DNA from 3 places in the Streptomyces yerevanensis genome. Region 3 is predicted to be linked to each of the others. Evidence: riboswitches for the same ligand, from Rfam matches in the RefSeq annotation. Region 3 holds a riboswitch; each other region holds the start of a gene.
The links. Region 3 has a riboswitch for cyclic di-AMP ahead of OP79_RS25355 (LysM peptidoglycan-binding domain-containing protein). Riboswitches for the same ligand answer to the same signal wherever they lie in the genome.

Region 1 (10,418 bases), on a different contig from region 3:
AGACCCTCGACCAGATGCAGCCGGTCCCGCTTCTTGCCGCGGCGGAACTCCGACCTCCGCCGCACCACCTCGAAGCGGTGGTCGAGGTAGACCTCCAGAAGCTCCTTGAGGCCCAGCGTGAGGGGCTGGCCGTCCACCAGCGCGACGTTGTTGATGCCGAAGGACTCCTCCATGGGCGTCAGCTTGTAGAGCTGCTCCAGGACGGCCTCCGGTACGAAGCCGTTCTTGATCTCGATGACCAGGCGCAGGCCGTGCGAGCGGTCGGTGAGGTCCTTGACGTCGGCGATGCCCAGCAGCTTCTTGGCGCCGACCAGGTCCTTGATCTTGGCGATCACCTTCTCCGGGCCCACGGTGAAGGGCAGCTCCGTGACGACGATGCCCTTCCTGCGTGCCGTCACGTGCTCCACGGAGACCGTCGCGCGGATCTTGAAGCTGCCGCGGCCCGATTCGTACGCGTCCCTGATCCCGGAGAGGCCGACGATCCGCCCGCCCGTGGGCAGGTCGGGGCCCGGGACGTGCCTCATCAGCGTCTCGAGATCGGCGCCCGGGTAGCGGATCAGATGCCGGGCGGCGGCGATCACCTCGCCGAGGTTGTGCGGCGCCATGTTCGTGGCCATACCGACCGCGATGCCCGACGCGCCGTTCACCAGCAGGTTCGGATACGCGGCCGGGAGGACGCCCGGCTCCTGCTCCTGGCCGTCGTAGTTCGGCGCGAAGTCGACGGTGTTCTCGTCGATCGACTCCGTCATCAGGGAGGTCGCGTCGGCCATCCGGCACTCGGTGTACCGCATGGCGGCCGGTGGGTCGTCGTTGCCCAGCGAGCCGAAGTTGCCGTGGCCGTCGACCAGGGGCAGGCGCATCGAGAAGGGCTGGGCCAGGCGCACCAGGGCGTCGTAGATCGACGCGTCGCCGTGGGGGTGCAACTTACCCATGACCTCGCCGACGACGCGGGCGCACTTCACATAGCCGCGGTCGGGGCGCAGCCCCATCTCGTTCATCTGGTAGACGATGCGGCGGTGCACGGGCTTGAGGCCGTCACGGGCGTCCGGCAGAGCCCTGGAATAGATCACCGAGTACGCGTACTCGAGGAAGGAGCCCTGCATCTCGTCGACGACGTCGATGTCGAGGATGCGCTCCTCGAAGTCGTCGGGCGGCGGGGTCTTCGTGCTGCGGCGGGCCATCGCTGCTGCGACTCCTTCACAGTGTCTGCCGGGGCATGAACGGGTTCTGACGAGCTCCATTGTGGACCGCCGCACTGACAACCCGGACCACACCCCATGCACAGGGGTCCTGGCGGCCACCGGCCCGCTCGCTCTCGGCGTAGCCGTTCCGGGAACTTCGCCAGCTGTCGGCGCGCTTGCATACAGTGGCATGACTAGCAGGAATTCAGCAGTTTTCCGCGATCGAAGGGACGTACATGCCCATGGGTCACACGGCCACCGTCGAGGCCGGCTCCGGCGGGCTGACAGCGACCGAGCACCGCCTGGCCAACGGCCTGCGCGTGGTGCTCTCCGAAGATCATCTGACCCCGGTCGCGGCGGTGTGCCTCTGGTACGACGTCGGCTCGCGCCACGAGGTCAAGGGCCGTACCGGCCTTGCCCACCTCTTCGAGCACCTGATGTTCCAGGGCTCGGCCCAGGTGAAGGGCAACGGTCACTTCGAGCTGGTGCAGGGTGCGGGAGGTTCGCTCAACGGCACGACCAGTTTCGAGCGCACCAACTACTTCGAGACCATGCCCACGCACCAGCTGGAGCTCGCCCTCTGGCTGGAGGCCGACCGCATGGGCTCGCTGCTCACGGCGCTCGACGACGAGTCGATGGAGAACCAGCGCGACGTCGTCAAGAACGAGCGCCGCCAGCGCTACGACAACGTCCCCTACGGCACCGCCTTCGAGAAGCTGACCGCTCTCGCGTACCCGGAGGGCCACCCCTACCACCACACCCCGATCGGGTCGATGGCCGACCTGGACGCGGCCACCCTGGAGGACGCACGCGCGTTCTTCCGCACCTACTACGCGCCCAACAACGCCGTCCTGTCGATCGTCGGCGACATCGACCCGGAGGCCACGCTGGCTTGGGTCGAAAAGTATTTCGGCTCCATCCCGGGGCACGACGGCAAGCCCGCCCCGCGCGACGGCGCACTGCCTGACACCATCGGTGAGCAACTGCGCGAGGTCGTCGAGGAGGAGGTCCCGGCGCGCGCGCTGATGGCCGCCTACCGGCTCCCGGAGGACGGCACGCGCGCGTGCGACGCGGCCGACCTCGCCCTGACCGTCCTCGGCGGCGGCGAGTCCTCCCGTCTCTACAACCGGCTCGTACGCCGGGACCGTACGGCTGTGGCGGCCGGTTTCGGTCTGCTGCGCCTGGCCGGAGCACCCTCCCTGGGCTGGCTCGATGTGAAGACCTCCGGCGATGTCGAGGTCCCCGTCATCGAGGCGGCCGTCGACGAGGAGCTCGCCCGGTTCGCCGAGGAGGGTCCCACGGCCGAGGAAATGGAGCGCGCACAGGCCCAGTTGGAGCGCGAGTGGCTGGACCGGCTCGGTACGGTCGCGGGCCGCGCCGACGAACTGTGCCGGTACGCCGTGCTGTTCGGCGACCCGCAGCTCGCCCTGACCGCCGTACAGCGCGTGCTCGACGTCACGGCGGAGGAGGTCCAGGAGGCCGCCAAGTCCCGACTGCGCCCCGACAACCGCGCGGTGCTCGTGTACGAGCCGATCACCACCGACGAGGAGACCGCCACCGACGAGGAGAGCGCCCAGTGACCGAGGCCACCGTGACCATGGACTTCCACCCCCAGCCCCAGGCCGGCGAGGCCAGGCCCTGGGCCTTCCCGGCGCCCGAGCGCGGTGCGCTCGGCAACGGCCTGACGGTGCTGCGCTGCCACCGCCCCGGCCAGCAGGTCGTCGCCGTCGAAGTCCTCCTGAACGCACCGCTGGAGGCCGAGCCGCAGGGCCTGGACGGTGTCGCCACGATCATGGCGCGCGCGTTCTCCGAAGGCACCGACAAGCACTCCGCCGAGGAGTTCGCCGCCGAACTGGAGCGCTGCGGCGCCACGCTGGACTCGCACGCCGACCACCCGGGCGTACGACTGAGCCTCGAGGTCCCGGTGTCGCGGCTCCCGAAGGCGCTCGGTCTCCTCGCCGACGCCCTCAGGGCGCCCGCCTTCGAGGACAGCGAGGTCGAACGGCTCGTCCGCAACCGGCTCGACGAGATTCCGCACGAGACCGCCAACCCGGCCCGCCGCGCCGCCAAGGAGCTCTCCAAGGAGCTCTTCCCGGCGACCTCGCGCATGTCGCGCCCGCGCCAGGGCACCGAGGAGACGGTCGCGACCATCGACTCGGCGGCGGTACGCGCCTTCTACGAGAAGCACGTACGCCCCGCGACGGCCACCGCGGTCGTCGTCGGCGACCTCACCGGTGTCGACCTCGACGCGCTGCTCGGCGACACGCTCGGCGCCTGGACCGGCTCGCCGGCCGAGGCTCGTCCGGTGCCTCCGGTGACCGCCGACGACACCGGCCGCGTGGTCATCGTCGACCGCCCCGGAGCCGTCCAGACACAGCTGCTCATCGGCCGCGTCGGAGCCGACCGGCACGACCGTGTGTGGCCCGCCCAGGTGCTCGGCACGTACTGCCTGGGCGGCACCCTCACCTCACGCCTTGACCGCGTCCTGCGCGAGGAAAAGGGCTACACCTACGGTGTGCGGGCGTTCGGCCAGGTACTGCGCTCCGCCCCGGACGGCACCGGCGCCGCGATGCTCGCCATCAGTGGCTCCATCGACACGCCGAACACCGGCCCGGCGCTCGACGACCTCTGGAAGGTGCTGCGCACGCTCGCGGCCGAGGGCCTGACGGACGCCGAGCGCGACATCGCCGTACAGAACCTGGTGGGCGTGGCGCCGCTCAAGTACGAGACCGCGGCCGCCGTCGCCGGCACGCTCGCCGACCAGGTCGAGCAGTACCTGCCGGACGACTTCCAGGCGACGCTGTACCGCCAACTCGCAGCGACGGGCACCGTGGAGGCCACCGCGGCCGCCGTGAGCGCCTTCCCGGTGGACCGTCTGGTGACCGTCCTCGTCGGGGACGCCGCCCAGATCGAGGAGCCCGTCAAAGCCCTCGGGATCGGTGAAGTGAGCGTGGTCGCGGCCGAGTAGAGCCGCTGCACATCCTGGGGACCCTGGAGGCTGATGAGCCTTCAGGGTCCCTCTTTGTCCATATTGATTGGTTTGGTTGGGAGTTGATATGGAGGTTGTGTGTCTGCGCTGTGGCGTGCGCTACAAAAACCGTCATCCGTTTGTTGTTTGAGAGACGGCACGCTTAGCGTCGGTCCGGCTGTTCGTCAGGCACTGCGCCGCACCCGCGGCACCGGACAGTCATCGCCGAGTCCCCGTACGGCGCGAGCCAGGGGAGCCGGGGACCCATCGCAGTCCCTGGGGTGAATCGGGCACCCTCCTGGAGGGAGCCCGTAGGAGACCTTCCTGCTCCGAACCCGTCAGCTAACCCGGTAGGCGAGAAGGAAGGAAAGGACCAGCCACTTCATGGCGTTCACCCGCGCCACCGGGAAGCACCGTCGCCCGAGCCGTACGAAGCGCACGTCCTCCTCAAGGGCCGTGGGCGTCGCGACGCTCGCCACCACCGGTGTCATCGGCACCCTGGCCGCCCCGGCGTTCGCCGGCCCGTCCTCGGTCAAGCAGACAGGGCTGACGCAGGCCGTCACCATGGGCGACTCGGTCGCCGACCAGATCGACGCCCAGGCCCACGCCCAGCAGCAGGCCGCCGAGGAGGCCGCCGCCCGCAAGGCTGCCGAGGAAGCCGCGCAGAAGCGCGCCGCCGAGGAGAAGGCCCGGGCCGAGGCGAAGGCCAAGGCGGAGCGCGAGGCCAAGGAGCGCGCCGCCCGCGAGGCCGAGCGCAAGCGCCTGCTCAACGCCTACGTCTCGCCGATCAGCGACTCGTACGTCTCCACCGGCTACAAGGCCGGCGGCTCCGTCTGGTCCTCCGGCAGCCACACCGGCATCGACTTCCACGCCGCCAGCGGTACCACCGTCCGCGCCGTGGGTGCCGGCACCGTCGTCGAGGCCGGCTTCGAGGGCTCGTACGGCAACCAGGTCGTCATCAAGATGAACGACGGCACGTACACGCAGTACGCACACATGTCGTCCCTCTCCGTCTCCGTCGGCCAGAGCGTCACCCCGGGCCAGCAGATAGGCCTCTCCGGGGCGACCGGCAACGTCACCGGAGCACACCTCCACTTCGAGGCGCGTACGTCCCAGGAGTACGGCTCGGACATGGACCCCCTCGCCTACCTCCGCTCGCACGGCGTGGACGTCTGACGACTCGGACTCACCACACCGCTTCCGAAGGCGCACCGCTCCCGAAGGCCCCGGCTCACCGAGCTGGGGCCTTCGCGCATGCCGACGGGACGACTGCCTGTTCTGCGTCACTATGTGTCCAAAAAATAGCTGTGGATTCCGGTCCGCCATCGGAATTTCCGGCTCTCTGCAATAGAGTCACTGAACTGGCGTCAATCAACCGCGTTTCGCGGGGATTAAGGCGGAGGTCGGGTCATGCGTATTCCCGCGCACTCGGTATGCACGGCGATCCGTGACGACATCGTCGCGGGTGTCTACGAACGCGGCAGCCGGCTCACCGAGGAACTGCTCGCGCGTCGCTACGGCGTCTCGCGGGTCCCCGTGCGGGAGGCGCTGCGCACGCTGGAGGCGGAAGGTTTCGTCGTCACCCGCCGGCACGCGGGCGCCTGCGTCGCGGAACCCACCGAACAGGAGGCCGCCGACCTGCTGGAGATGCGCATGCTCCTGGAGCCGCTGGGCGCCGCGCGCGCCGCGCAGAGGCGTACGGAGGCGCACCTCAAGGTGCTGCGAGGCCTGGTCAGGCTGGGGCAGGAGCGGTCCAGGAGGGGCCAGAGCGAGGATCTGCGCTCGCTGGGCGGCTGGTTCCACGAGACGCTCGCACAGGCCTCCGGTAGCCCCGCGCTGACCTCGATGCTCACCCAGCTGCGGCACAAGATCGCCTGGATGTACTCGGTCGAGGCGCCTGCCAACCCCGCCGAGTCCTGGTCGGAGCACGGCGGCATCGTGGACGCCGTCGCGCGCGGAGACAGCGAGCGGGCCCGGGCGATCACGGCGCTGCACACCGAGCGGGCGACGACCGCACACCGGCTGCGCTTCCCCGAACGAGGTGATCGCGTGGAGCGCGTGAGAACTTCGCAACATCCCGTAAACACGGCGAGCCTGCGGCATTAACAGTGGCGCCGTATACAAAGGGGGAGTAATTCGCGGGGGATTATTTTCGCTGCCCGCAACCTGGAATTAAAAAGGGCCCGCCCGGCATTCCGGGCGAGCCCTTTTGGTGTGCGTGTGGATGGCGTCTTTGGAACGACCACTACCGCAACCATCAATTGAGGAACCACGACGGCGATCAACCAGGTCCGCGAGAGCGGCGCCGGTTTAGGTGCATCACACAGTCTCGGGCAGCTCCTCCAGGCCCTCCGCGACCAGCTTGGCCAGGCGGTCGAGCGCGGCGTCCGCGCCCTCGGCGTCGGAGGCCAGGACGATCTCCTCGCCGCCCTTGGCGCCCAGGCCGAGCACCGCGAGCATGGACGCGGCGTTGACGGGGCTGCCGTCCGCCTTGGCGATCGTCACGGGGACGCCGGCGGCCGTGGCCGCGCGGACGAAGATGGAGGCGGGGCGGGCGTGGAGGCCCTCGGCCCAGCCGACGTTGACGCGGCGCTCAGCCATGTGATGCTGCCCTTCAGGTGTTCTCGGGTTGTCTAGACCACTATTCCATACCGTGAAGCGCCCCCGAGCGGGTGTCGAGCCCGTCGGAGGCCAGGAGCCCGTGCGGGGGCCCGAGTCGGGTCCCCGGACTGCCTCGCGCCATTGTCGGACACGAGCCGTACTCTGGGGCCCATGCAGACCTCGTCGGACCGGCACGAGTATCCCGCCCACTGGGAGGCCGACGTCGTGCTGCGCGACGGCGGCACCGCGCGCATCCGGCCGATCACGGCCGACGACGCCGACCGCCTGGTCAGCTTCTACGAGCAGGTGTCCGACGAGTCGAAGTACTACCGCTTCTTCGCGCCGTACCCGCGCCTGTCCGCCAAGGATGTCCACCGCTTCACGCACCACGACTTTGTGGACCGGGTGGGACTCGCGGCCACGGTCGGCGGCGAGTTCATCGCCACCGTACGCTACGACCGCATCGACGCCGAGGGGCTGCCCGCCTCGTCTCCCGCCGACGAGGCCGAGGTCGCCTTCCTCGTGCAGGACGCCCATCAGGGCCGCGGTGTGGCCTCCGCGCTGCTGGAGCACATCGCCGCGGTGGCCCGCGAGCGCGGCATCCGCCGGTTCGCCGCCGAGGTGCTGCCCGCCAACAACAAGATGATCAAGGTGTTCACGGACGCCGGCTACCAGCAGAAGCGCAGCTTCGAAGACGGCGTCGTACGCCTGGAGTTCGACCTGGAGCCCACCGACCGTTCACGCGCGGTGCAGTGGGCCCGAGAGCAGCGGGCCGAGGGTCGATCCGTGGCGCGGCTCCTCGCGCCCGGTTCGGTCGCCGTCATCGGAGCAGGCCGCGCGCCCGGGGGAGTGGGACGCAGCGTCCTCGACAACCTCCGCGACGCCGGGTTCGGTGGACGTCTGTACGCGGTGAACAAGGCCCTTCAGGAGAAGGAACTCGGCGGAGTCGCGGCGTACCGCTCGATCCGCGACATCCCCGACCCCGTCGATCTCGCCGTGGTCGCCGTTCCCACCGAGCACGTCCCCCAGGCCGTCGCCGACTGCGGTGAGCACGGCGTGCAAGGACTCGTCGTGATCTCCGCGGGGTACGCCGAGAGCGGCTCCGAAGGGCGGGAGCGTCAGCGTGAACTCGTGCGCCACGCGCGCGCGTACGGCATGCGCATCATCGGACCCAACGCCTTCGGGGTCATCAACACCGCACCGGATGTACGGCTCAACGCCTCGCTCGCGCCCGAGATGCCACGGGCCGGACGCATCGGTCTGTTCGCGCAGTCCGGTGCCATCGGGATCGCGCTGCTGTCCCGACTGCAGCGGCGCGGCGGCGGCGTCACGGGCGTGACCGGGGTGTCGACGTTCATCTCCTCGGGCAACCGCGCGGATGTGTCCGGCAACGACGTACTGCAGTACTGGTACGACGACCCCGACACCGATGTCGCGCTGATGTACCTCGAATCCATCGGCAACCCACGGAAGTTCACGCGCCTCGCGCGGCGCACCGCCGCGGCCAAGCCGCTCGTCGTCGTGCAGGGCGCGCGGCACGGCGGGGCCGCACCTCCCGGACATGCCGTACGGGCCACGCGGCTGCCGCACGCGACCGTCTCCGCGCTGCTGAGGCAGGCCGGGGTCATCCGGGTGGACACGATCACCGAGCTCGTCGACGCCGGGTTGCTGCTGGCACGCCAGCCCCTCCCCGCCGGGCCCCGTGTGGCGATCCTCGGGAACTCCGAGTCGCTGGGGCTGCTCACGTACGACGCCTGTCTCGCCGAAGGGCTTCGGCCCTTGCCGCCGCTGGATCTGACCACGGCGGCATCCGCGGACGATTTCCATGCGGCCCTCTCGCACGCACTGGCCGATGACGCCTGTGACGCCGTCGTGGTCACCGCCATACCGGCGGTCGGTGAGACATCGCCTGCCGACGCCGCCCTCGCCGAGGCGCTTCGCTCGGCCGCGGCGGCGTCCCCGGCCAAGCCGGTCCTCGTGGTCCACGTGGAACTCGGCGGGCTCGCCGAAGCCCTCTCCGCCGCCACCAGCACCGCGCCCCACGCCTTCGAGCCCCAGGTACCCCCGCCCGCCGAACGCCCTACGGCGCAGGCCCCCGCGGACGAATCCCGTCTCATCCCCGCCTACCCCGCGGCCGAACGCGCCGTCCGCGCCCTTGCCGAAGCCGTCAGGTACGGGCAGTGGCGCCGGGACGCCGCCGAGCCCGGTCGGGTGCCCGAGTTCGAGGACATCGACGAGAAGGGGGCCGTCGAGCAGATCGACGCTCTGCTGGCGAAGGGCGACCCGGCCGGGCTCACGCTCGGCCCCGGCGACACCTGCGCGCTGCTCGGCCGGTACGGCATCGACGTACGCCGTGCCCTGCCCGCGCCGACGCCCGACGAGGCCGCTCTGGCGGCGGAGCGCTCCGGCTACCCTGTGGCGCTGAAGGCCACGGCCCCGCACCTGCGGCACCGCGCCGACCTGGGCGGCGTACGACTGGATCTGGCGGACGAGGAGCAACTGCGGCGGGCGTACGCCGAATTGACCGAGCTCTTCGGGAAGCCCGCCGAGCTACGCCCGGTGGTGCAGAGCATGGCGCCCCGCGGCGTCGACACCGTCGTCCGCGCGGTGATCGACCCGGCAGCCGGAGCGGTGCTCTCGTTCGGGCTCGCAGGAGCCGCCTCGGAGCTGCTCGGAGACACCGCGCACAGGCTGATTCCGGTCACCGACCGGGATGCGGCCTCCCTGGTCCGGTCGATCCGGACGGCACCGCTCCTCTTCGGCTGGCGGGGCTCGGCACCGGCGGACACGGCGGCGCTGGAGGAACTGCTGTTGCGCCTGTCGCGCCTTGTGGACGACCACCCGGAGGTCGTCTCCGTCACCCTGGAGCCCGTGGTCGTCGCCCCACGCGGGCTGACCGCGCTCGGCGCCTCCGTGCGGCTCGCGCCCCCGCCCGCCCGAGACGACCTCGGTCCGCGCACGCTTCCTGTGTACTGAGCGGTGCCTCGCAGTCAGTGCGCCCCCGTAGGATGGGCGGCATGGCCAAGACCAGTACATCGACCCAGGGGCTGCGATCGGCGATCGAGCGCAGCGGCTACTACCCGGCCCTCGTGGCCGAGGCGGTGGAGGCCGCTGTCGGCGGCGAGGCCATCCGGTCGTTTCTGGTCCACCAGGAGACGACGTTCGACGCCAATGAGGTGCGTCGGCATGTGACGGTGCTCGTCCTCACCGACAACCGCTTCATCGTGAGCCACACCGACGAGCAGGCCGCGGACAGTACGTCACCGACGCCGTACGCGACGACATCCACCGAGTCCGTGAAGCTTGGCCGGATCTCGTCGGTCGTCCTCAGCCGGGTCGTCGCCAACCCGGAGAAGTATGTGCCCGGGACACTGCCCCGCGAGGTCGTCCTCACCATCGGCTGGGGCGCGGTCTCCCGTCTCGACCTGGAGCCGGCCGCCTGCGGCGACCCCAACTGCGAGGCGGACCACGGCTATACGGGCAGCTCGACGGCGGACGACCTGAGCCTGCGCGTCAGCGAGGCCGGCGACGGCCCGGACGCCGTGCGGCAGACGCTTGCCTTCGCCCAGTCGCTCTCCGAGGCGACCGCGGACGTCACCCGCTGATGGCGCAGCCTGTCTGGGACCATCCGGAACCGCTCACGGTCGAATCCGCCCCCGTGCCCGAGT
Region 2 (10,418 bases), on a different contig from region 3:
TTCTGTGCGTCGGCCTTCACGACGCGCACCTCGTCGGGGCGCCAGTCTCCGACCGCCCAGAGCGGATCCGGGTCGCCCCACAGGAGTTGGGACCCCACCGGGTGCACCGTCTCACCGTCGCTGCCAGTGGCCCCCGCCGAGCCGACCTCAGGAGCCGCAGTGGCGGTACTGCTCCACCCCACCAACCACCGCATCGCCGCCTCCACAGGCTGTGGACAACCAGTGCACCGTACGAACTGGGCACCATGCTGCCACGAAGAGAGCGCGCCGGTGGGCCCCTGCCTTCGCTTGTGCTCCCCAGAGTGCGCCCCTGAGGAGATGCCCGCAATGGAGCGAACGCACGCACCGAGCAGGGAGATTACGACGTGAATGCGCCCCCGGTTCGCTCCCCCACGACACCCAACGCGCCCTCAAGTGCCATGGTAAGAGGGGTATTCGACCTCAGAAGGCAGGGGCGAAAATCAGCCAAATCCGTGATGGGCGCACGGGCGTGCACACGCTCCGTACAGACCCTGCGCAACGCACGATCCGGGAGGCGGAGTTCGCCTCCCGGACCGGTCCGCCGCCCGCGGGGATATGTGACGGCGGTGTCCCCCAGCCCACTGGATCCAGTACAGCGGGCCGACCCACGCAGGATCCATGGAAGCGATTCGACGGTGGCCGGAGAAGAGCGCACGGGCGGGCGCACAGCCACACACCAGGAGCACACCACAACGCTGCGTGCTTCCCCGCGGACCACAATCCCGCCATCCGGAACTATGCCTCTTAACGCATGGGATGCGGCGAACTACGCTGGGTTTACGAATGCCGCGTGGTTATGCCAACGCGGCAGCCGTCTGTGTCGAGGGGTGGCGCATGTCCAGGGAGCAACGCGGGCCGAACGACAAACTCGGCGCCGTTCTCGCCCTCGCGGGAATCAGCAACGCAGGCCTCGCCCGTCGCGTCAACGATCTTGGCGCACAGCGCGGCCTGACTCTTCGCTATGACAAGACCTCGGTGGCGAGATGGGTGTCGAAGGGCATGGTGCCGCAGGGTGCCGCCCCGCACCTCATCGCCGCGGCCATCGGCCAGAAGCTCGGCCGGCCCGTACCGCTCCACGAGATCGGTCTGGCGGACGCGGACCCCGCACCGGAAGTGGGCCTCGCCTTCCCCCGTGACGTAGGACAGGCCGTACGGGCCGCGACGGACCTGTACCGTCTCGACCTCGCCGGGCGCAAAGCCGGCTCCGGCGGTATCTGGCAGTCGCTCGCCGGATCGTTCGCGGTGAGCGCGTACGCGACTCCCGCCTCCCGGTGGCTGATAACCCCGGCCGACAGCTCGGTGGCCCGCGACGCGAGCCCCGTGGAGGGTTCCGGAGCACCGCTGAAAGTCGGCCACAGCGACGTGCAGAAGCTGCGTGAGGCCGCCGAGGACGCCAGGCGCTGGGACTCCAAGTACGGAGGCGGCGACTGGCGTTCGTCCATGGTGCCCGAGTGCCTACGAGTGGAGGCGGCGCCGCTGCTGCTCGGCGCGTACTCCGACGAGGTGGGCCGGGCGTTGTTCGGCGCCTCGGCCGAACTGACCCGCCTCGCCGGGTGGATGGCCTTCGACACCGGCCAGCAGGAGGCCGCACAGCGGTACTACATCCAGGCGCTGCGTCTCGCGCGCGCGGCGGCCGATGTGCCTCTGGGGGGCTACGTACTGGCCTCCATGTCCCTCCAGGCGACGTACCGCGGCTTCGGCGACGAGGGCGTGGACCTCGCCCAGGCCGCCCTGGAGCGCAACCGTGGCCTGGCCACGGCCCGCACCATGAGCTTCTTCAGCCTCGTCGAGGCACGCGCACACGCGCGTGCCGGCGACGCCCAGGCGGCCGGCGGGGCCCTGAAGGCCGCCGAGGGCTGGCTGGAGCGGGCCCGCGACGGCGACCAGGACCCGTCCTGGCTCGGCTTCTACTCGTACGACCGTTTCGCCGCCGATGCCGCGGAGTGCTACCGCGATCTCAAGGCTCCGCGCCAGGTGCGGCGCTTCACCGAGCAGGCGCTGTCGAAGCCGACGGAGGAGTTCGTGCGGTCGCACGGCCTGCGGCTTGTGGTGTCCGCGGTCGCCGAGCTGGAGTCGGGGAACCTGGACGCGGCGTGTGAGCAGGGCGTGCGCGCGGTGGAGGTGGCGGGGCGGATCTCGTCGGCCCGCACGACGGAGTACGTGAAGGATCTTCTGCATCGGCTGGAGCCGTATGGGGATGAGCCGCGGGTTGTTGAGTTGCGGGAGAGGGCTCGGCCGTTGCTGGTCGCTCCCGCGTAGAGCTGGGTTCCTTCGCGTCTGCCGGGTCTCGGTCGTCTTGCGACTGCGGGTTGTGTGTGGCTGGTCGCGCCCACGCGGCGGAGCCGCAAATCGATACAGCCCCGCGCCCCTATCGGGGCCTGCGGCCCCTCAAGCGGGCGCGCCCTTTCCCAGGTTTGAGCGCGTTGTCAGTGGTGCAGTGCACTATCTAACTGGGAGGTGGGAGTGGTGCCGCGGGTGATCGTTTATGACTGTGATGTGGTCGTGGTCGGTGGGGGGATCGTCGGGCTGTCGACTGCGTATGCGATCACGCGGGCCGCGCCGGGGACGCGGGTGATGGTGCTGGAGAAGGAGCCTGGGCCGGCGCGGCACCAGACGGGGCGCAACAGCGGGGTTATCCACAGCGGGATCTACTACCGGCCCGGCTCCCTCAAGGCGCGGTATGCCGTGCGGGGTGCGGCCGAGATGGTCAAGTTCTGTGCGGAGTACGGGATCGCGCATGCCGTGACGGGGAAGCTGATCGTCGCCACGGAGCGGGACGAGTTGCCTCGGCTGCATGCGCTGGTGCAGAGGGGGCGGGAGAACGGTATTGCGGTACGGGAACTGGGGGCGTCCCAGATCGCCGAGTACGAGCCGGAGGTCCGGGGGCTCGCTGCCATCCACGTCGCCACGACAGGCGTCTGTGACTTCGTAGGGGTGGCTCGGCAGCTTGCGGAGGCTTCCGGGGCGCAGATTCGGTACGGGGCGGAGGTCACGTACATCGACCGGCGTCCCGACCTCGGGGTCGCCGTTCGTACGGGCGATGGTGACGTCGTACGCGCGCGTGTGCTGGTCAACTGTGCGGGGCTGCACTGTGACGAGATCGCTCGTCTTGCCGGGGACGAGCCCGGGATGCGGATCGTGCCGTTCCGGGGGGAGTACTACTCGCTGGCGCGACCCTGGCTGGTGAAGGGGCTGGTGTATCCGGTGCCGGATCCCGCGTTTCCGTTCCTCGGGGTGCATCTCACCCGGGGGATCGACGGGGGTGTCCATATCGGGCCGAACGCTGTGCCGGCGTTGGCCCGCGAGGGATATGACTGGCGGACCGTACGGGCTCGGGAGCTGGGGGCGACGCTTGCCTGGCCCGGGTCCTGGAGGATCGCTCGGCGGCACTGGCGGTATGGCGGGGGTGAGCTGCGGCGGTCGGTGTCCAAGGCGGCGTTTGCCGCTGCTGTGCGGCGGTTGTTGCCCGCGGTGACTTCGGATGACCTGGTTCCGGCTTCCGCGGGCGTCCGCGCCCAGGCGGTCCTTCGGGACGGCACGCTGGTGGACGACTTCCTTCTTCGGGAGGGGCCGCGGACGGTTCATGTGCTGAACGCGCCGTCCCCTGCGGCTACCGCTTCGCTTCCGATTGGGCGTGAGGTGGGGCGGCGGGTTCTGGAGGCGTTGGGGCGGGGGTGACTGCGGAGTTTCTTTCCCCAGCCCCGCCCCTTCCCGAAACTGGGGGCTGCGCCCCCAGGCCCCCCGCCAGGGGGTGGTGGGTCACACGTCGTGTCGCGGCTGCGGGCCCGTCGTGGCTGGTCGCGCAGTTCCCCGCGCCCCTGAAAAGACTGCGGCTTCCCGCACCCAACCCACTCCGTAGAATCAGAACCACTGTGTCTGAACGTCAAAACACCGAAGAGTCCCGCCGCCCCCACCCCCGCGCCAAAGGCGAACCCCGCTTCCCCGACGGCCCTCGCCCCGACCCCGCCGGCTCCCACTTCGAGCGCCGGATCCGCAGCTTTCAGCCGCGGCGGAGCCGGGTCACCCAGGGGCAGGCGGACGCCTTGCAGCGGCTGTGGCCCAAGTGGGGGCTGGACATCGACGGGCAGCGGAAGATCGATCTCGCGGAGCTGTTCGGGAACGACAAGCCCGTCGTGCTGGAGATCGGGTTCGGGATGGGCGAGGCCACCGCGCGGATGGCCGCCGACGATCCCGACACCAACATCCTCGCCGTCGACGTGCACACCCCGGGCCAGGGCAACCTCCTCAATCTCGCGGACCAGAAGGGTCTGTCCAACATCCGGGTCGGCAACGGCGACGCGATCATCCTGCTCAGGGAGATGCTCCAGCCGGACTCCCTGAGCGGCCTGCGCGTGTACTTCCCGGACCCCTGGCCCAAGAAGCGTCACCACAAGCGCCGCCTGATCCAGCCGGACTTCCTCACCCTGGCCGCGTCCCGCCTCAGGCCCGGCGCGCTGCTGCACTGCGCCACGGACTGGGAGCCGTACGCCGAGGTGATGCTCGAAGTCCTCACCGCACACCCGGACTTCGAGAACACCCGACCGGACGGCGGTTATGCGCCCCGCCCGGACTTCCGCCCGCTGACCCGTTTTGAGGGCCAGGGCCTGGACAAGGGACATGTGGTGCACGATCTGCTGTTCCTCCGCGTGCCATCCAGCATCACGCGCAGCGCCACGTGAGCCCGGCACCATCGCCAGCCAACCCCCTCCCTGGTTAGGGTCGATGCCGTGGCCACCAGTCCCCCGTATCCGGCGTACCCCCCGCCCCCCGGCACCCCCGCCGGAGGCACCCGGCGGCATACACACTGGTGGCGCCGCAAGTGGGTGCGTTACGGCGCGCTGACCACCCTGCTCGCCCTCTCCGGTCTCGTCATCCTGGCCCTGGTCCGCGAACAGACCGGCACCGAAGGCTTTTTGGTGGGCTTAGGCCTCGCCGTACTGCCCGTCCCGCTGCTGATCGCCGCGTTCCGCTGGCTGGACCGGGTCGAGCCGGGGCCCTGGCGGAACCTGACGTTCGCGTTCGCCTGGGGTGCCTGCGCGGCGGCGCTGATAGCGATCGTGGCGAACAGTTTCGCGACGCGATGGATAGCGACGGCCACCGCGGACCCGTCGAGCGCCGACACGATCGGCGCGACCGTCATAGCACCCGTCGTGGAGGAGAGCGCGAAGGCCGCCGCCGTCTTACTCGTCTTCCTGTTCCGCAGACGGGACTTCACCGGGATCGTCGACGGCGTGGTGATAGCGGGGGTCACCGCGACCGGCTTCGCGTTCACCGAGAACATCCTCTACCTCGGCACCGCCTTCGGCACCGACCAGCTGAGCGGCGGTGACGGCGGCATCGCCTCCGTCACGGCCGCCACCTTCTTCGTACGCGTGATCATGTCGCCCTTCGCGCATCCGCTGTTCACCGTGCTCACAGGCATCGGCTTCGGCATCGCGGCGCTCTCCGCGGACCGCCAGCACATACGACGCGTACTGCTGCCCTTCACGGGCCTGTTGCTGGCGATGGGCATGCATGCCCTCTGGAACGGCTCCTCGACCTTCGGCACGTACGGCTTCTTCGCGGTGTACGCGGCGTTCATGGTGCCCGCGTTCGGCCTGCTGACCTGGCTGGCCATCTGGACCCGGCAGCGTGAACTCGGCACGATCCGCACCGAACTGCCCGCGTACGCCATGGCGGGCTGGCTGACCGTTCCCGAGCCGTTCGTGCTCGGCTCGATGAAGGCGCGGCGACTGGCCCGTGAGTACGCCACGCATCACGGCGGACGCGCGGCGGGGCGGGCGGTCGCGGAGTACGAGGCGTACGCGACATCGCTGGCGTTCCTGCGCCACCGGGGGCGCCGCGGCCGTGCGAGCACCGATTTCGTCGTACGGGAGCGGGAGTTGCTCCACGAGCTGTGGGCCCGCCGCGAGCTCGCCCGCCCCGCGCTGGCGTACGCGGCCCGGGCGACGGCTCCCCTCCCGGTACCGCCGCCGTGGCCCGCGTACGGGAACACGTACGGGAACACGTACGGGCAAGGGTCGCCCTACCCGGCGTACGACCCGGCCTACAACCCCTACCGGAACTAGCCCGGAACCAGGCCGGCACCAAGAAAAACCAGGACGCCACCCGCTTCTCGTCCGAAAGCGGATGGCGTCGAAGACCTGGTACCTGGTCGGGACTTACGGGTTGAGCCCCTTGCTCCGCAGCCACGCCGCCGGGTCGATTCCGTCGCCGCCCGCCGTCTTGACCTCCATGTGGAGGTGCGCACCGGTGACGTTGCCGGTCGCACCGACGCGGCCGATGACCTCGCCCGTGCTGACCTTCTGGCCGACACTGACGCTGATCGAGGACTGGTGGGCGTACCAGACCTCCGTACCGTCGTCGAGCTTGAGCTTCGTGAGGTAGCCGTACGAGCCGTTCCAGCCGGCCTCGGTGATGGTGCCGCTGTGTACCGCCTTGAGCGGCGTACCCGTCGGGGCGGCGAAGTCCAGGCCGGTGTGGGTCCCGGAGGACCACAGCGCGCCGGACTGACCGAAGGTCGAGGTGATGGTGTACGAGGACGTGGGCAGCGCGAAGCTCTTGGCGAGCTCGGCGAGGCGCTCTGCCTCGGCCTTCTGCCGGGCCTCCTCCTCCGCTTTCTCCTTGGCGGCTTCGGCCTTGGCCTTGGCCGCTTCCCGCTCCTTGGCCGCCTGCTCGGCGGCCTTCTTCGCGGCGGCGGTCTCCGCGGCCCTCTTGGCCTCGCGGTCCACCTGGTCCTGCTGCCGCTCGGCCTGGAGGACGATGCGGGCGCGCAGGGCCTCACCCGCGTGGGAGTTGCCCTGCTTGGCGTCCGCCGTGGTCAGACCGGCCTGGGTGAGCGGCGTAGTGGAACCGGCCTCTTCCTCGGGCTCGTCGTCCGAGATCAGCGGCAGGTCGGGCAGAGTGATGGAGACCGGCGGCTTGCCGGTGTTCGCGCTGGCCATACCGCCCGCGCTGACGGCCGCTATGACGCCGACGCCCAGAACCGTCGAGCTGCGTGCGAGGCCTCCGCCGCGCTGCTTGCCGACGCGGTGCCTGCCGCGGATGGGCTTGAGGGAATCCTCTGTGGGGTTCCACTCCTCCCAGGTCTCCTCGTCCTGGCGTTTGCCGTAGCCGAATGAGTCGGGCTGCTGCTCATCCGGTGCGAACGAGGTCTGGGGGGCAGGCCGGTTGGACGCCACGTAGGCGCACTCCTTTCCTTCCTTGTCGCCTACCGGGTTAGCTGACGGGTTCGGAGCAGGAAGGTCTCCTACGCGCGTCACTCACGGTGTCTCCACCGAGAACAACGCCCGATTCACCCCAAGTTGGTGGTTCCCCGGTTCCCTTGCGGGATTCGGCGCGTGCGCACGGAGCCGACTCTTGTGCCGGCTGGGACGACCGCGCTGCGTTATCGAACGTTAATAGAGGCAGGCACCGGATTCCAAGCTGTTCTGGAGATTCGTTGGCGGCCTTGGCCTGGACTTTCAGGTCATGAGCGGGATGAATCGGGCGAGTTGACCGCGACTCGGAGGCAATTCACCGCTGTGACTTCTGTTGACAATGTTTCAGTTGCTAACCGGAGTGAGTTGACTCAACTACTACCGGTGATATTGAGGCCCTTCAGGCATCAGACCCGGGGCGATTCAAGAATCCGCCTCACGGCCTCCTGACCGCCAGCAGCGCCATGTCGTCTGTCGCGCCCCCGACTCCCGTGTGCCGGACGACCTCCTCCACGAGCGTGGCGAGCAGCGCCCGAGGGCCTCGGAAGGTCCGGCCCGCGAGGCACCGGGCCGGGTCGAAGAAGACGCCGTGCCGGTCCCGGGCCTCGGTCACCCCGTCCGTGTAGAAGAGGAGGGTGGCCCCGCCGGGGAACGGGACCTCCTGCGCACGGTCGGGCCACGGGCCCAACTCGCCCATCCCGAGCGGCAGTGCGGGGTCCTCGGCCCGCAGCGTGTCCAGCGAGCCGTTCCCGTACAGCAGGAGCGGCCCCGGGTGACCGCGGTGGACGAGGCGTACGACAGCGCCAGCGTGCGGGATCTCGGCGAGTACGGCGGTGGTGAAGCCCTCGACCGCCTCGAGGCCGCCGCGCCGGGCGGCCTCGCGCACCAGCGCCCGCTCCAGCCGCTGCGCCACCGCCTCCAGGGTCGCCTCCTGCTCGGCGGCCTCCCGGAAGGCCCCGATGAGCACGGCCACGGCCGCCACCGCGCCCATGCCCTTCCCGCGTACGTCCCCGACGACGAGCCGTACGCCGTGCGGGGTGTCCTGCACGGCGTACAGATCGCCCCCGATGAACGCGTCCGCCTGCGCCGCCTCGTACCGTGCCGCGATGTCGAGCCCGCCGATCCGCTCGGCCGGCTCGGGCAGTACGGCGCGCTGGGCCGCCTCCGCGATCTCGCGCGCGGAAGCGAGACGTTTGTCACTGCGGCGTACGAGACGGTTGATGACAAGGGCCAGCACGGCGACCGCCGCCGCGGTGGCCACCTCCGTGGCCGCTCCCACGTCGAAGGAGCCCCTGATGTGCAGCAGGGACAGGGAGGCAACGGCCACGACTCCGGTGCGCAGTGTGTTGGCGAACGTGGAGAGGGGTGCGGCGATGAGCGGGGCCACCGTGAAGAAGGGCACCGCGGTGAAGGGGGGAGGGGTGAGGAGGTCGTAGCAGACGCCCGCGACGATCAGCAGCACCGGGAGAGCCCGGACGAGGGTACGGACGTACGCGGCGCTCCGCCCGCCGGTCTCCATTTCTCCGGGCCCCACCACTGTGTCTCCTGCCCTTCACCGCGCTCTGTCCAGTTTCCCGGCGAGTGGTCGGGGAGCGACCTGTGCGGGCCGAGTGGGTGAGCGGGCCATCGGGGACAGGAGGACCGTCGGGAACACCGGGAACACCGGGAACACCGGGAACGCCGGGAACGCCGGGAAAAACACTCAGGGCCGGAACCCGTAGGTTCCGGCCCTGAGTCTTCAGTAGCGGGGACAGGATTTGAACCTGCGACCTCTGGGTTATGAGCCCAGCGAGCTACCGAGCTGCTCCACCCCGCGTCGGTAAGACCAGTGTACGCCATCCGCGGGACGCTCAGCACACGGTTTTTCGCTCCCTGCTCTTAACCGGTCCGCTGCTCTCAGCCCAGCCGGTCCCTGTCACTGGCCGAGCAGATGGCGGTTGGGCTCAGCGGCCCGCTCCCCGTATTCCGGGAGTACGACGACATCGACGCCCTGGGCGGAAAGCAGACCGCTTCCGTCGGCGGACGGCACGAACGTGTCGGGCTCGCGCCAGGCGGTGACCACGCGGCGTACTCCTGCTTCGAGGATCAGCCGGGCGCAGGGCGCGGGCCGGGAGGCGCGGCGGGCGCAGGGTTCCAGGCTGCTGTAGACGGTGGCGGTGGGAAGGCGCGGGTCGGCCGGGTCGAGCTTGGCGAGGGCGGCCTCCTCGGCGTGCGACACGGGGTCGGACTCGCGGGAGTAGCCGCGGGCCAGTTCTGTGCCGTCGGCCGCGACGACGACCGCGCCGACGCTGAACGCGGTCCGCGAGGGCGGGCACCGGTCGGCGAGCTCGCAGGCGAGCTCCAGCCAGTGCCGGTCGGCGGCGGAGGCCAGCCCGCCGGCACCGGGCGCCGTGGGTACGTACCGCATGAGCACCACGTCGCCCACCGGCCGCGTCTCCACGAGCCGCATCCGGTTGCGCACCCCGCCCGGGTAGCCGCCGGGTCCGAACAGCCGAGGTGCGTCCGGCTGGCCCACGAGGAGGGGCGTGAGGGCGAGCTGCAACTCGTCCGCGAGGCCCTCCTGGAGCAGCTGCGTGTGCACGCGTCCGCCGCCTTCGACCATGAGTCGCCGTACGCCTCGTACGTCGTGAAGGTGCTCGAGTACGGCCGTCCAGTCGAGCTCCGGTCCGACGGGGACGACGTCGACGCCCAGTCCGCGGAGGGCCGCTGTGGCTTTCGGGGCGCCCTTGTCCGTCGTATAGACGATCTTCTCGCCGCCCGTGGACCAGAAGTTGAGGGCCGGGTCCAGGTCTCCGCTGCCACTGACGGTGACCTTCAGCGGGTACTCCGGGCTGCCTTCCGCGAGCCTGGCCGCGCGCCGCTCGGCGGAGTTGACCAGGAGGCGGGGGTTGTCGGCGCGCAGGGTGCCCGCGCCGACCAGGATCGCGTCGGACTGGGCCCGCACCTCGTCGACCCGGTCGAAGTCGGCCGGGCCGGAGAGCCGCAGCCGTTCGGGGCCGGTGTCGTCCAGGTAGCCGTCGAGGGAGACGGCGGCGGACAACAGGACGTAGGGGTGGGGCATGGGGCGTACTCTCCGCTCGGCTCGGTGCGTCTGCTTCGGGCGATGGTGGTTCAATTTTTAAACAGTACCTACACTGGGTGGCATGACGACCCGCTGGCTCACCCCCGACGAGCAACGCGCCTGGCGCGCGTACATCG
Region 3 (10,418 bases):
CAGCCGGCCCAGTCGTCCTCGAACAGCGGGTCCTCGATGGAGACGAGCGGGTACGAGGCGACGAGCTCCTCGTAGTACTCCGTCATCTCGGCGGCCGAGCGCGACTTGCCCTCGAAGAGGTACGCGCCGTCCTTGTAGAACTCGGAGGCGGCGACGTCGAGCGCGAGGGCGACCTGCTCGCCGGGCTGGTAACCGGCCTCCTTGATGGCCTCGATGATGAGGTCGAGGGCGGCGCGGTTGGACTCCAGGTTCGGGGCGAAGCCGCCCTCGTCGCCGAGGCCGGTGGACAGGCCCTTGGTCTTCAGCACCTTCTTGAGGGTGTGGTAGACCTCGGCGCCCCAGCGCAGCGCCTCGGAGAAGGACTCCGCGCCGATGGGGGCGATCATGAACTCCTGGATGTCCACGTTCGAGTCGGCGTGCGAGCCGCCGTTCAGGATGTTCATCATCGGGACCGGCAGCAGGTGCGCGTTCGGACCGCCCAGGTAACGGAACAGCGGGAGGTCGCTGGCCTCGGAGGCCGCGTGCGCGACGGCGAGGGAGACGCCGAGGATGGCGTTGGCGCCGAGCGAGCCCTTGTTGTCGGTGGCGTCCAGGTCGATCATGGCCTGGTCGATCAGCCGCTGCTCGGTGGCGTCGTAACCGACGAGCTCCGGGCCGAGCTGCTCGATGACGGCGAGGACCGCTTTCTCTACACCCTTGCCGAGGTAGCGGTTGGCGTCTCCGTCGCGGAGTTCGACAGCCTCGAAGGCGCCCGTGGAGGCGCCGGACGGAACGGCGGCACGACCCGTGCTGCCGTCGTCGAGGCCGACCTCGACCTCGACCGTGGGATTGCCTCGGGAGTCCAGGATTTCCCGGGCTACGACGACGTCGATGGACGGCACGAGCATCTCCTTCTGGGATGTGACGCGGTTACGCGGGCCGCTGGGCCCGCACAGCGCGAAGCCGCGGCGGCTCCGCGAGGACGAGCCTAACCGGCTCCGGGCGATCGGCCAGCCGTCCGCCCCGCCCATGGACCGAACCGAGAGTAAATTGTTTCCTAACGGAACAAATCCGAAGAGGGCAGAGCAGGGGGCAAGGCAGGGGCAAAAAAGTCCCGCCTCGGTGCGTACGGGGGAAGACGCACCGGGGCGGGACTGTCTGGGGGGCTCAGCTTCAGCCGAGTTGGGGCTCGGCTTCGGCTGAGCTGAGGGCTCAGCCGGCGCCGCTCTGGGGGCCGGGCTTCGGCTGAGCCGGGGACTCAGTTCAGCTGAGGTGCAGCTGCTGGCCCGGGTAGATGACGTCGGCGTTGTCGACGATGTCGTCGTTCAGCTTGTACAGCTTCTGCCAGCCGCCCTTGACCTTCTTCTCCGTGGCGATCTCGCTGAGGGTGTCACCCTTGACGACCTTGTACTCGCCGTCGCCCTTCTTGACCTTCTTGCCGGTCGGGGTGGTGACGGTCTTCTTGGCAGCCGGGCGCTCCGCGGAGCGGGAGGCGCGCTCCTCCTGGGCCGGGGCGCTCTGCTGCTGGGACTGCTGGGTGTTCTCCTGCGCGGCACCGGAGTCGGAGGAGCCGCCGCCGGTGTACCCGGCGCTCGACAGGCCCTTGCCGCAGACCGGCCAGGCGCCCTTGCCCTGGCCCGCGAGAACCTTCTCGGCGATCTCGATCTGCTGGGCCTTGGAGGCCTGGTCGGCGGTGGCGGCGTACTTCGTGCCGCCGTAGCCGGCCCAGGTGGAGGCGGAGAACTGCAGGCCGCCGTAGTAGCCGTTGCCGGTGTTGATGGACCAGTTGCCGCCCGACTCGCACTGGGCGACGGTGTCCCACTCGGAGGCGGTGGCGGCGGAGGCCGTACCCGACACCATCAGCGGGGCGGCGATGGCGGCACCGGTGACACCGGCGAGCGTGGCCATGCGGGTGGCCTTGGACGGGCGACGGTGCTTGCCCTTGCCGGAAAGCAGCATGAAGAGATCCCCTCACCGACGCCTACGAGGTGAGCTGTCGGGTTCGGGCCTGGTGAGTTGCCCGGCCGTACGGATCGCTCCGCACGACTTCACCCCAAGCCGCACCTGGTCTCAACGACCGGGCCCGGCACTTACCTTGGGTCCCCCGCTCCTGCCTACGGCGCTTTACGCGACGACTGTTCCCGTACGGACGTTGGCAGGATTCGGCGTGACGTCCGTCGGGGCCCGCTGTGGCGAGCGGTCACGACCGTAAACATGCGATCCGCCGAATTTCAAAGACGATCAGGGCCTTTGAGATCCATGTCTCACTTTCATCAAACCGGACATTCGGCCCGAACTGCCGCCACTTTTGGGCCGGTTCGGCACCTTGTCGACCGCTCAGTCTGTGCCGAGTTCAAGGCGCTGACCGGGAAGGATGAGGTTCGAGTCGGCGCCGACGGTCTGCCTGTTCGCAGCGTACAAATCGGACCATCCACCTTGGAGGTCAAGGGAGTCGGCGATCGACCAGAGACTGTCTCCGGAACGGACGGTGTACGAGCCGTCCGCCGCGTCCGCTTCGTCGCGTGAGGCACTGCCCGCGCGCGAGGCATGCCGGCCGGCGGAGTCGTCCGTACGGGAGGGTGCGGCATCCTCTTCGGCGCTGCCGCCGCGATGGCGGCCGGTGGCTGCGTCCGCGTCGCCTGTGTTTGTACTCTCACTGCCTGAATCGTCTGCGTTCTGATCGGAGTTGCCCGAGTCGCCCTTTTTTGTCGCATCTGTGGGCGAGCTGTCGGGGCTCGGCGATTCGGCGATGGGGCCACTGTCGGAATCCTGTGACGCATCAGTGGACGACTCGGATTTATCAGACGAGTCCGATTCAGAGGATGTACCGGATGAGCCGGAAGTGTCGGATGAATCATCCTTTACGGAGCCGTCACTTGACGTCTGCCCGGAATCTGAACCCGAGTCAGTGCCCGAGCCCGAGTCCACGCCCGGGTCCACGCCCGGGTCCGCTTCGGTGGACGGGGTGGGAGTGGGCGTGGGCGAGTCCTGCGCCAGGCCGGTGTCGACGTCGGCCGAGTCGGAGTTCTGCGTCAGGCCCGCGATGAGTCCGCAGGTCGCCCAGGGGCCCGTACCCCGGTCCGCGAGGATCTTCTCGGCGACGGCTATCTGCTGCGAGCGGCTGGCCAGGTCGGCGCTCATCGCGTAGTCGAGACCGCCGTACCGCTCCCACTCCTCCTGGGTCATCGAGAGTCCGCCGTACTCCCCGTTGCCGGGGTTGGCGCTCCACGAGCCGCCACTCTCGCACTCCGCGACCGCGTCCCAGGTCGTACCGCTGGCGGCACTCGCACCACTCGCTCCGAGCAGGGGGATCGCGATGGCCGATCCGGTCACCCCTGCCGCGACGAAGAGAGCGGGCGCCTGACGGGGGCGACGGTGTCGACCGTTCCCGGAGAGCATGTGATTGCCTTTCACGCGACAGTGTGTGACATGGGTGTGACCAGTGGGGCTGCTGAGATCCGCTTTCGCGTGAACCTAGTGGGACCCGATCACTTGTCACCAGTAGATGTAGCGTAGATCACGTAAAGATCACGAACTTGAGGGTATGTCAGCTTTGAGCTGGGGGTTCGTCAGTTTGAGCCCGGGGTTCGTCCACGCCGCGGCCGGTACCGTCACCTCGTGAACGCCCCATACCTCGGACCCGAACTCTTCACCTGGGAGTTCGCCAGCGACCCCTATCCCGCCTACGCATGGCTCCGCGAGCACGCACCCGTACACCGCACCACGCTCCCCAGCGGCGTCGAGGCATGGCTCGTGACTCGGTACGCGGACGCCAAGCAGGCCCTGGCCGACCAGCGACTCTCCAAGAATCCCGTGCACCATTCCGAGGACGCCCACGGCAAGAGCAAGACGGGCATCCCCGGCGAGCGCAGCGCCAACCTGATGACCCATCTGCTCAACATCGACCCGCCGGACCACACGCGGCTCCGCCGGCTCGTCTCCAAGGCGTTCACACCCCGTCGCGTGGCCGAATTCACGCCTCGCGTCCAGGAGTTGACCGACCAGCTCATCGACCAGTTCGCGCACAAGGGCTCCGCCGACCTCATCCACGAGTTCGCGTTCCCCCTCCCCATCTACGCCATCTGTGACCTGCTCGGCGTCCCCCGCGAGGACCAGGACGACTTCCGGGACTGGGCGGGGATGATGATCCGGCACGGGGGTGGGCCGCGCGGCGGCGTCGCACGGTCCGTGAAGAAGATGCGCGGCTATCTCGCCGAACTGATCCACCGCAAACGGGAGGCACTTCCGGACACCCCCGGCCCCGGCGAAGACCTCATCTCCGGGCTCATCCGCGCCTCCGACCACGGCGAACACCTCACCGAGAACGAAGCCGCGGCCATGTGTTTCGTACTGCTGTTCGCAGGTTTCGAAACGACCATCAACCTCATCGGCAACGGCACGTACGCACTGCTCCGCAACCCGAAGCAGCGCGCACAACTGCAGAAGTCCATCGAGCGTGGCGAACAAGAACTGCTCGACACCGGCATCGAAGAGCTTCTCCGTTACGACGGCCCCGTCGAACTGGCTACTTGGCGCTATGCGACCGAGCCCCTCGAAATCGGCGGACAACGCATCGCTTCCGGCGACCCCGTACTCGTGGTCCTCGCCGCTGCCGACCGTGATCCCGCGCGTTTCGACGAGCCGGACACGCTCGACCTCTCCCGCCGGGACAACCAGCACCTCGGCTACGGGCATGGCATCCACTATTGCCTCGGCGCCCCACTCGCCCGCCTGGAAGGCCGCACCGCCCTGGCCACCTTGCTGCGCCGGCTGCCCGACCTTCGGCTCGCCGCCGATTCCGCGGACCTGCGCTGGCGAGGCGGCCTGATCATGCGCGGTCTGCGCAACCTCCCTGTGGAGTTCACGCCCGTACGCCCTTGACCGTGACCGCCCTTGGGGTTCCGCGTCAGCCCTCCGTCGCCCGTATCGCATCCCGATACGCTCGCGCAGCGGCCCGCAGGGCCGCCTCCGGGTCCACGCCCTCCGCCTCGGCTCGTACGGCCATCGCGAGCAGGTCGTAGCCGATGCCCTCGCCCTGGGGTATCGGCACCTCAAGTCCCGCTGTGCGCACGCGGGATGCCAGTTTCGCTGCCAGTGCCAGGCCGGGCTGGCCCAGTGGCACTCCTTCCGTGACGGATGTCCGCTGCTTTTCCACCGCCTTGGTGCGCAGCCAGTGTTCCTTGACCTCTTCGGGGGTCGCGGCGGTTTCGTCGCCGAAGACGTGGGGGTGGCGGTGGATGAGCTTGGTGACGATGGTGCCTGCGACGTCGTCCACGGAGAAGGGTTCCTCGGGGTCCTCTTCCGCTATCCGGGCGTGGAAGACGACCTGGAGCAGGACATCGCCCAGTTCCTCCCGCAGTTCGTGACGGTCGCCCTCCTCGATCGCCTCGACGAGTTCGTACGCCTCCTCGATGCCGTATTTCGCGAGGCCCTTGTGGGTCTGCCGGGACGACCAGGGGCATTCGGCGCGGATGCGGTCCATGACCTGGACGAGGTCGAGGAGGCGGGCGCCGGGGAGGTCGTACGAGGCGGGGAGCAGTTCGAGGTCGGGCATCTGGACTCGGCCGGAGCCGGCCAGGCGGGCCAGCCCGTCGGTCAGTTGCGGCTCGCCCTCGCCCGTGGCGACCACCGTCACCGTGCGGCCGCCGGTGCAGGCGTCGACGAGTTCCTCGGCGGTCGGCTCGGCCTCGTCGACCTTGACGCCGGCCTCGCGCAGATACGGCAGCTGGGGGTGAGCGCCGTCCGCGCACAGGACGCGGTCGGCGCCGTGCAGCGCCTGCCAGGCGGGCCAGGACAGGAGCCCGGGCGCGACGCGGTGGCTGGTGGTGAGCAGGACGATGCGCCCAGGGTTGGATGCGTTCACCCCTCGAACGTAACCCACGCCACTGACATCAAGGTCAGGCAACGGATGGGGACAGCGGTTACGCGGTCTCCTGGCTGCCCGCCTGTGTGACCTGGCGCAGCCACGGCAGCTTGGCCTCGACGCGGCTGTTCTTCTTGGCGTCCCAGGTGCCGTAACGCGGGTTCAGGTCGATGTCGAGTTTCTTGGAGGCGTCGGACAGGGCTGCCCAGAACGCGGGTCCGCTGGTGTCGGTGCCGAGCTTGGCGGCGAGCTTCTGGGCCTCGAGCTGGAGGCGGAGGTTCTCGTCGATCCGCTGCGGCGGGATGCCGTACTGCTGCAACCAGCTCGCTTCCAGGGCCTTGACGCCACCCGGCTGGTTCTCGAGGTTGGCGCGGGTTTGCGTGACCTCCTTGCGGGAGACGGTCACGCCCGCGTCCTGGGCGGCCTGGTGCAGCACACGGTCGAGGACCATGTTGTTCAGGATCTCGCGGGTGAGGCCGCCGGACTGGGCGATGGCCTGCTCGTACTGGGCGTCGTCCGTGACGGCGGCCCGCTGGGCGGTACGCACCTCGGTCACCCGGTTCTCCAGCTGGGAGACCGTGATCCGGTCGTCGCCGACGACGGCCGCGGCACCGGGATGCGCCTCGTCCGAGCAGGCGGTGAGGAGGGGTGCCGCGGTGGCGAGCGTGGCGGCGAGGAGGAGCGCGGTGCGACGGCGGCGGTGCAAGGGAGAACCTCCATGGGGAGCTTGTGCGACGGTGCACAAAGTCTTGCGATGATCGATGGTAGGCAGGGGACCGGCTCTCGGCCACCCATTCGACCCAACGATTCGCCAAAGGTTCCGTACTGCCCCGAAGCCCCTGTGGCCCCACTAACCGCGCACTTGGCCCAGCCACTGCAACGTCCGCCGGATCTCCACCGCCATCGGCTGCCCCGGCCCCTGGAGGCGTTCCACGTCGAGGAGCAGTCGGGCCAGGGTTTCGTGGGCGGCGCCTCGGTCGCCGAGGGCGAGCAGGAGGTGGCCGATGCGGCGGCGTACGTCGTAGGAGAGCTCGGGGTCGCCGGCCACGTACTGGTTCTCGTAGTACGGCAGCAGGGACCGGTATTCCGCGAGCGCGGCGGCGGGTTCGCCGAGCTGTTCGAGGCACTGGGCGGCCTCGTAGCGGAAGCGCAGGGACTGCGGGTCGGCGTGGCCTGCCTCCTTGGCGCGCTCGTCGGCGAGGCGGCGCAGTTCGGGCAGGGCGCGGCGGAACTGGCCGTCGTCCATCAGCGTGGCCGCGTACTGCTTGCGCAGGGTGCGGACGACGGGCGAGTGCTCGCCGTGCTGCTCGGCGGCGGTCGGGAGGATCGAGCCGAGGATGTCGACGGCCTGCGTGATACGGCCCTCGCCGAGGAGCTGCTTGACCTCGTCGACGGCGCGCGCGACATCGGGTTTCTCCACGGTGGGGGTGGCCTGCGGCTGGGCCGCGGGGGTGCGGGCCCGGTCGGGCCAGGGGGCGTGCGGGCGCAGGAAGGGGCGCGCCGGGTCGAGCGGGCCGCCGCTGGGGATTCCGCGCGCGGGGAGCATCGGGAGCAGTTGCTCGTAGGTGTCCTGCGCGGAGGCCGGGCGGTGCTGCGGGTCCTTGGAGAGCAGGCGCAGGACGAGGGCTTCGAGCGGCTCGGGGACTTCGGGGCGCAGTTGGCGTACCGGAACGGGCGGTTCGTAGAGGTGCCGGTGGAGCACGCCGAGGGCGGTGGAGCCGGAGAACGGCACGTCTCCGCTGAGCAGTTCGTGCAGCAGCACGCCGAGCGCGTACAGGTCGGTGTACGGGCCGACGGCGCCGCCCATCGCCTGCTCGGGCGCCATATAGGCGGGGCTGCCGATGGGTGAGCCGGTGTGGGTGAGGCGGGTCGTGTCCGTGTCCATGACGGAGGCGACGCCGAGGTCGAGGACGGTGACCGTGCCGTCCTGCTTGACCATGACATTGCGGGGCTTCAGGTCACGGTGCACGATCGGCACGGCATGCACCGCGGACAGTACGGCGCACAGCTGGGCGGCGACCGCGACGGCCCACTGCCAGGGGTACGGATCGTGTTCGGCGAGGTGGCCGGCGAGGTCGACTCCGTCGACGTACTGCATGACGAGGAACAGCTCCTCGCCCTCGATGCCGGCGTCGTGCACGGTGACCAGGCCGGGGTGGTCGACCTGGGCGGTGACGCGGCACTCGCGTACGAACCGGCGGCGCAGCTCGTCGGCCTCGTGGCCCGCGACCTTGTCGGGGCGCAGCAGTTTGACCGCGACGCGGCGGTCCAGGCGCTGATCGTATGCCGTCCACACCTGGCCCATGCCGCCCTGGCCGATGAGCGTGGACAGTTCGTAGCGGCCGGTGATCACACGTCCCGACGCCACGGTCACCTGCCGTCCTCGTGCTTGCGGAGGTAGTCACTCAGCTCGTCGAGCTCGGCGCGCACCTGGTCGATCCGGACGGGCGCGGGGCGCTGCGGGGGCGGCGGGGTGGGTGCCGACTGGGGTGGGGGAGGCTGTGGGACGGGTGTGCCGCCGTACGGCTGGGGGGCGGGCGGCTGCGGGACGGGTGTGCCGCCGTGGGGGGCGGGCGGCGCTTGCTGGTAGCCGTAGAGGGTCGTCTGCTGGGGCGGCATGTTGGCCATGGGCATGGGCCGCCCGTAGTAGTGGATGTCCACGACCAGGAAGTAGATGGCGCAGGCCAGGCCGTTCAGCATCATGAGGATCAGGCCCAGGGAGCCGGCCGGGCTGCTGAAGTCGTCGGTGTCGTCGGTGCTCATGAGCCCGATGGCGAAGGTCCAGATCACGATCGAGGCTGCGAAGGCCCACCACTCGCGCTGCCGGCGGGTCACCAGGGCGGCCCGCAGCGTCGCCGGCCAGGGGAGCATCCCGCAGGTCATCAGGGGCAGCGCCGTGAGGATCACGCGCAGCGTCACCACCGCCCCCGTCGAGGGTCGACGCGGCGGTGGCGGCGCGTAGCCGTGGCCGTGCATGGATGCTCCTGAAGACCTGATACCGGCAGACATACGAATGTGAAGACGAGCGTATAGGCCGACAAGGACAACGGTCCCTGCTTGTACCGAACCGTTGTAACGCCGAGCACCTACGGGGCTACTCAGTTCGCGTGGAACCGTTCCGGCGCCGTTGTCGGGTTTCCGCCCGAGGGGAGCTTCTGCCCGGGGCACCCGGCCAGCACCCCCTCCATGGCGGCCTTCTCGGCGGCCGTGACCCACAGCCCGTACTTCTTCTTCACGGCCACCTGCCCTGCCACATACGTACAGCGGTACGCCTTGTTGGGCGGGAGCCAGGTCGCCGTGTCACCGTCGCTCTTGCTGCGGTTGGTGCTCGCGTCGACGGCGAGGAGGTTGAGCGGGTCGTTGGCCAGGGCTATTCGCTTGCTGGGGTCCCACTGCTGGGCGCCCTTCTGCCAGGCGTCCGACAGGGCGACGACGTGGTCTATGTCGACCTGACTGCGGCCGCGTACGAACGTCACGTCCTTGTTGGTGTACGGGTCCGGGTCCAGCGTCCCCGACCTGACCTCACAGTCGCCGTCGCTGAACTTCACGTCCTTCAGATCCCGCTTGAGTATGTCGTCGCGGGTTCCACAGCCGTTCGAGTCGGTGTCGGCCCAGGGGCTGCCGAACTTGTCTCGGTCGTATCCCGTCTTGGGTGCCCTCCCCTTGACGGTCAGCGAGTCGACAGCGGCGCGGGCGGCGCCACCGGCCGATTCACCGGACCCGGCCGAAGCCGATGACTCCGCCGGTTCGTCCGGTCCCGCCGAGCCCGTGCTGTCCACGGTGCACCCGGTCACTGCGAGCAGCATGACGGCAGCACCGGCACCCCTGGTCCAGAGCGTCATGCGCGCTCTCCTTCCCTTGCCTCCCCGGATCCGCCCTGGTCGGGCGGTTACCGCTGGTCCTCACAGTAGCGACCGGGGGTCCGGGCCGTAACGGAGCTCAAGGGCAGAGCGGCGCACACCCCGGAGCGTCGCCGCGCGTGAGCGTCCTCCTCACACCTTCCCGATCCCCAACGTCGTCTCCGACGGCAGCAGCCCCGAGCCCAGCACCGCAATCCAGAACTCACCCAGCAGATCGGCGAGTTGAGCAACGGCATCCGGGCCCAGCGCCTGCCAGGGCGCGGCAGCGAGTTCGTCGGTGTGCTGCTCGACCGACTTACGCAGGGCGCGGCCCGCCGCCGTCGCCGTGCCATCCGCGTTCAACAGGCCCCGCTCGATGAGCCGTTCACTCGCGGCGGACCATTCCTCGGAGCGCCAGCCGCGGCTCTCGAAGCGCTCCACCGAGGCGGCGCCTATCGCCGCGAACGAGACGAGGGACTCGATCGGGTCCAGGCCCGCGACGAGCAGCGCGGCCAGGTGCCCGTCGCCTCGGTGCTCGCGCAGGATCGTCGCCGCGTGCCAGAGCTGTTGGTGCGGGGCCTGTGGCCAGGGCAGCTCGGCGTTGGCGGCGGCCAGGGGGCGACCCGCCGTGTTCGCGGATTCGGCCGCGCGCCGGGCCAGGGCGGCGGCTTCGGCGAGTTCGGGGCTGTGTATGCGGTCGCCGAATATCGCTCCGTACGCCCGGCCGATCCCGCGCT

Region 1: another riboswitch for cyclic di-AMP. It lies ahead of OP79_RS05655 (M23 family metallopeptidase); the one in region 3 lies ahead of OP79_RS25355 (LysM peptidoglycan-binding domain-containing protein).
Region 2: another riboswitch for cyclic di-AMP. It lies ahead of OP79_RS18535 (M23 family metallopeptidase); the one in region 3 lies ahead of OP79_RS25355 (LysM peptidoglycan-binding domain-containing protein).

What each region holds. Positions count from the first base shown of each region.
Region 1 covers NZ_JNWJ01000004.1:141,480-151,897, reverse strand. The annotation lists gene OP79_RS05670 (DNA gyrase/topoisomerase IV subunit A) at 1-1,181, opposite strand, end outside; gene OP79_RS05665 (M16 family metallopeptidase) at 1,418-2,761, shown strand; gene OP79_RS05660 (M16 family metallopeptidase) at 2,758-4,149, shown strand; cyclic di-AMP (ydaO/yuaA leader) riboswitch at 4,363-4,520, shown strand; gene OP79_RS05655 (M23 family metallopeptidase) at 4,534-5,325, shown strand; gene OP79_RS05650 (GntR family transcriptional regulator) at 5,560-6,255, shown strand; gene OP79_RS05645 (HPr family phosphocarrier protein) at 6,469-6,750, opposite strand; gene OP79_RS05640 (bifunctional acetate--CoA ligase family protein/GNAT family N-acetyltransferase) at 6,922-9,726, shown strand; gene OP79_RS05635 (DUF5998 family protein) at 9,759-10,355, shown strand; gene OP79_RS05630 (alkaline phosphatase family protein) at 10,355-10,418, shown strand, end outside.
Region 2 covers NZ_JNWJ01000016.1:2,033-12,450, forward strand. The annotation lists gene OP79_RS18510 (asparagine synthase-related protein) at 1-194, opposite strand, end outside; gene OP79_RS18515 (NsdA family TPR-like regulatory protein) at 856-2,280, shown strand; gene lhgO (L-2-hydroxyglutarate oxidase) at 2,488-3,699, shown strand; gene trmB (tRNA (guanosine(46)-N7)-methyltransferase TrmB) at 3,894-4,700, shown strand; gene OP79_RS18530 (PrsW family intramembrane metalloprotease) at 4,749-6,089, shown strand; gene OP79_RS18535 (M23 family metallopeptidase) at 6,183-7,202, opposite strand; cyclic di-AMP (ydaO/yuaA leader) riboswitch at 7,214-7,370, opposite strand; gene OP79_RS18540 (PP2C family protein-serine/threonine phosphatase) at 7,657-8,739, opposite strand; tRNA gene OP79_RS18545 (tRNA-Met) at 8,963-9,036, opposite strand; gene OP79_RS18550 (dihydrofolate reductase family protein) at 9,136-10,281, opposite strand; gene OP79_RS18555 (MarR family winged helix-turn-helix transcriptional regulator) at 10,364-10,418, shown strand, end outside.
Region 3 covers NZ_JNWJ01000025.1:101,348-111,765, reverse strand. The annotation lists gene eno (phosphopyruvate hydratase) at 1-887, opposite strand, end outside; gene OP79_RS25355 (LysM peptidoglycan-binding domain-containing protein) at 1,243-1,938, opposite strand; cyclic di-AMP (ydaO/yuaA leader) riboswitch at 1,943-2,111, opposite strand; gene OP79_RS25350 (LysM peptidoglycan-binding domain-containing protein) at 2,317-3,393, opposite strand; gene OP79_RS25345 (cytochrome P450 family protein) at 3,598-4,860, shown strand; gene OP79_RS25340 (nucleoside triphosphate pyrophosphohydrolase) at 4,886-5,860, opposite strand; gene OP79_RS25335 (SurA N-terminal domain-containing protein) at 5,901-6,548, opposite strand; gene OP79_RS25330 (serine/threonine-protein kinase) at 6,693-8,174, opposite strand; gene OP79_RS25325 (hypothetical protein) at 8,213-8,818, opposite strand; gene OP79_RS25320 (HNH endonuclease family protein) at 8,941-9,684, opposite strand; gene OP79_RS25315 (SCO6745 family protein) at 9,835-10,418, opposite strand, start outside.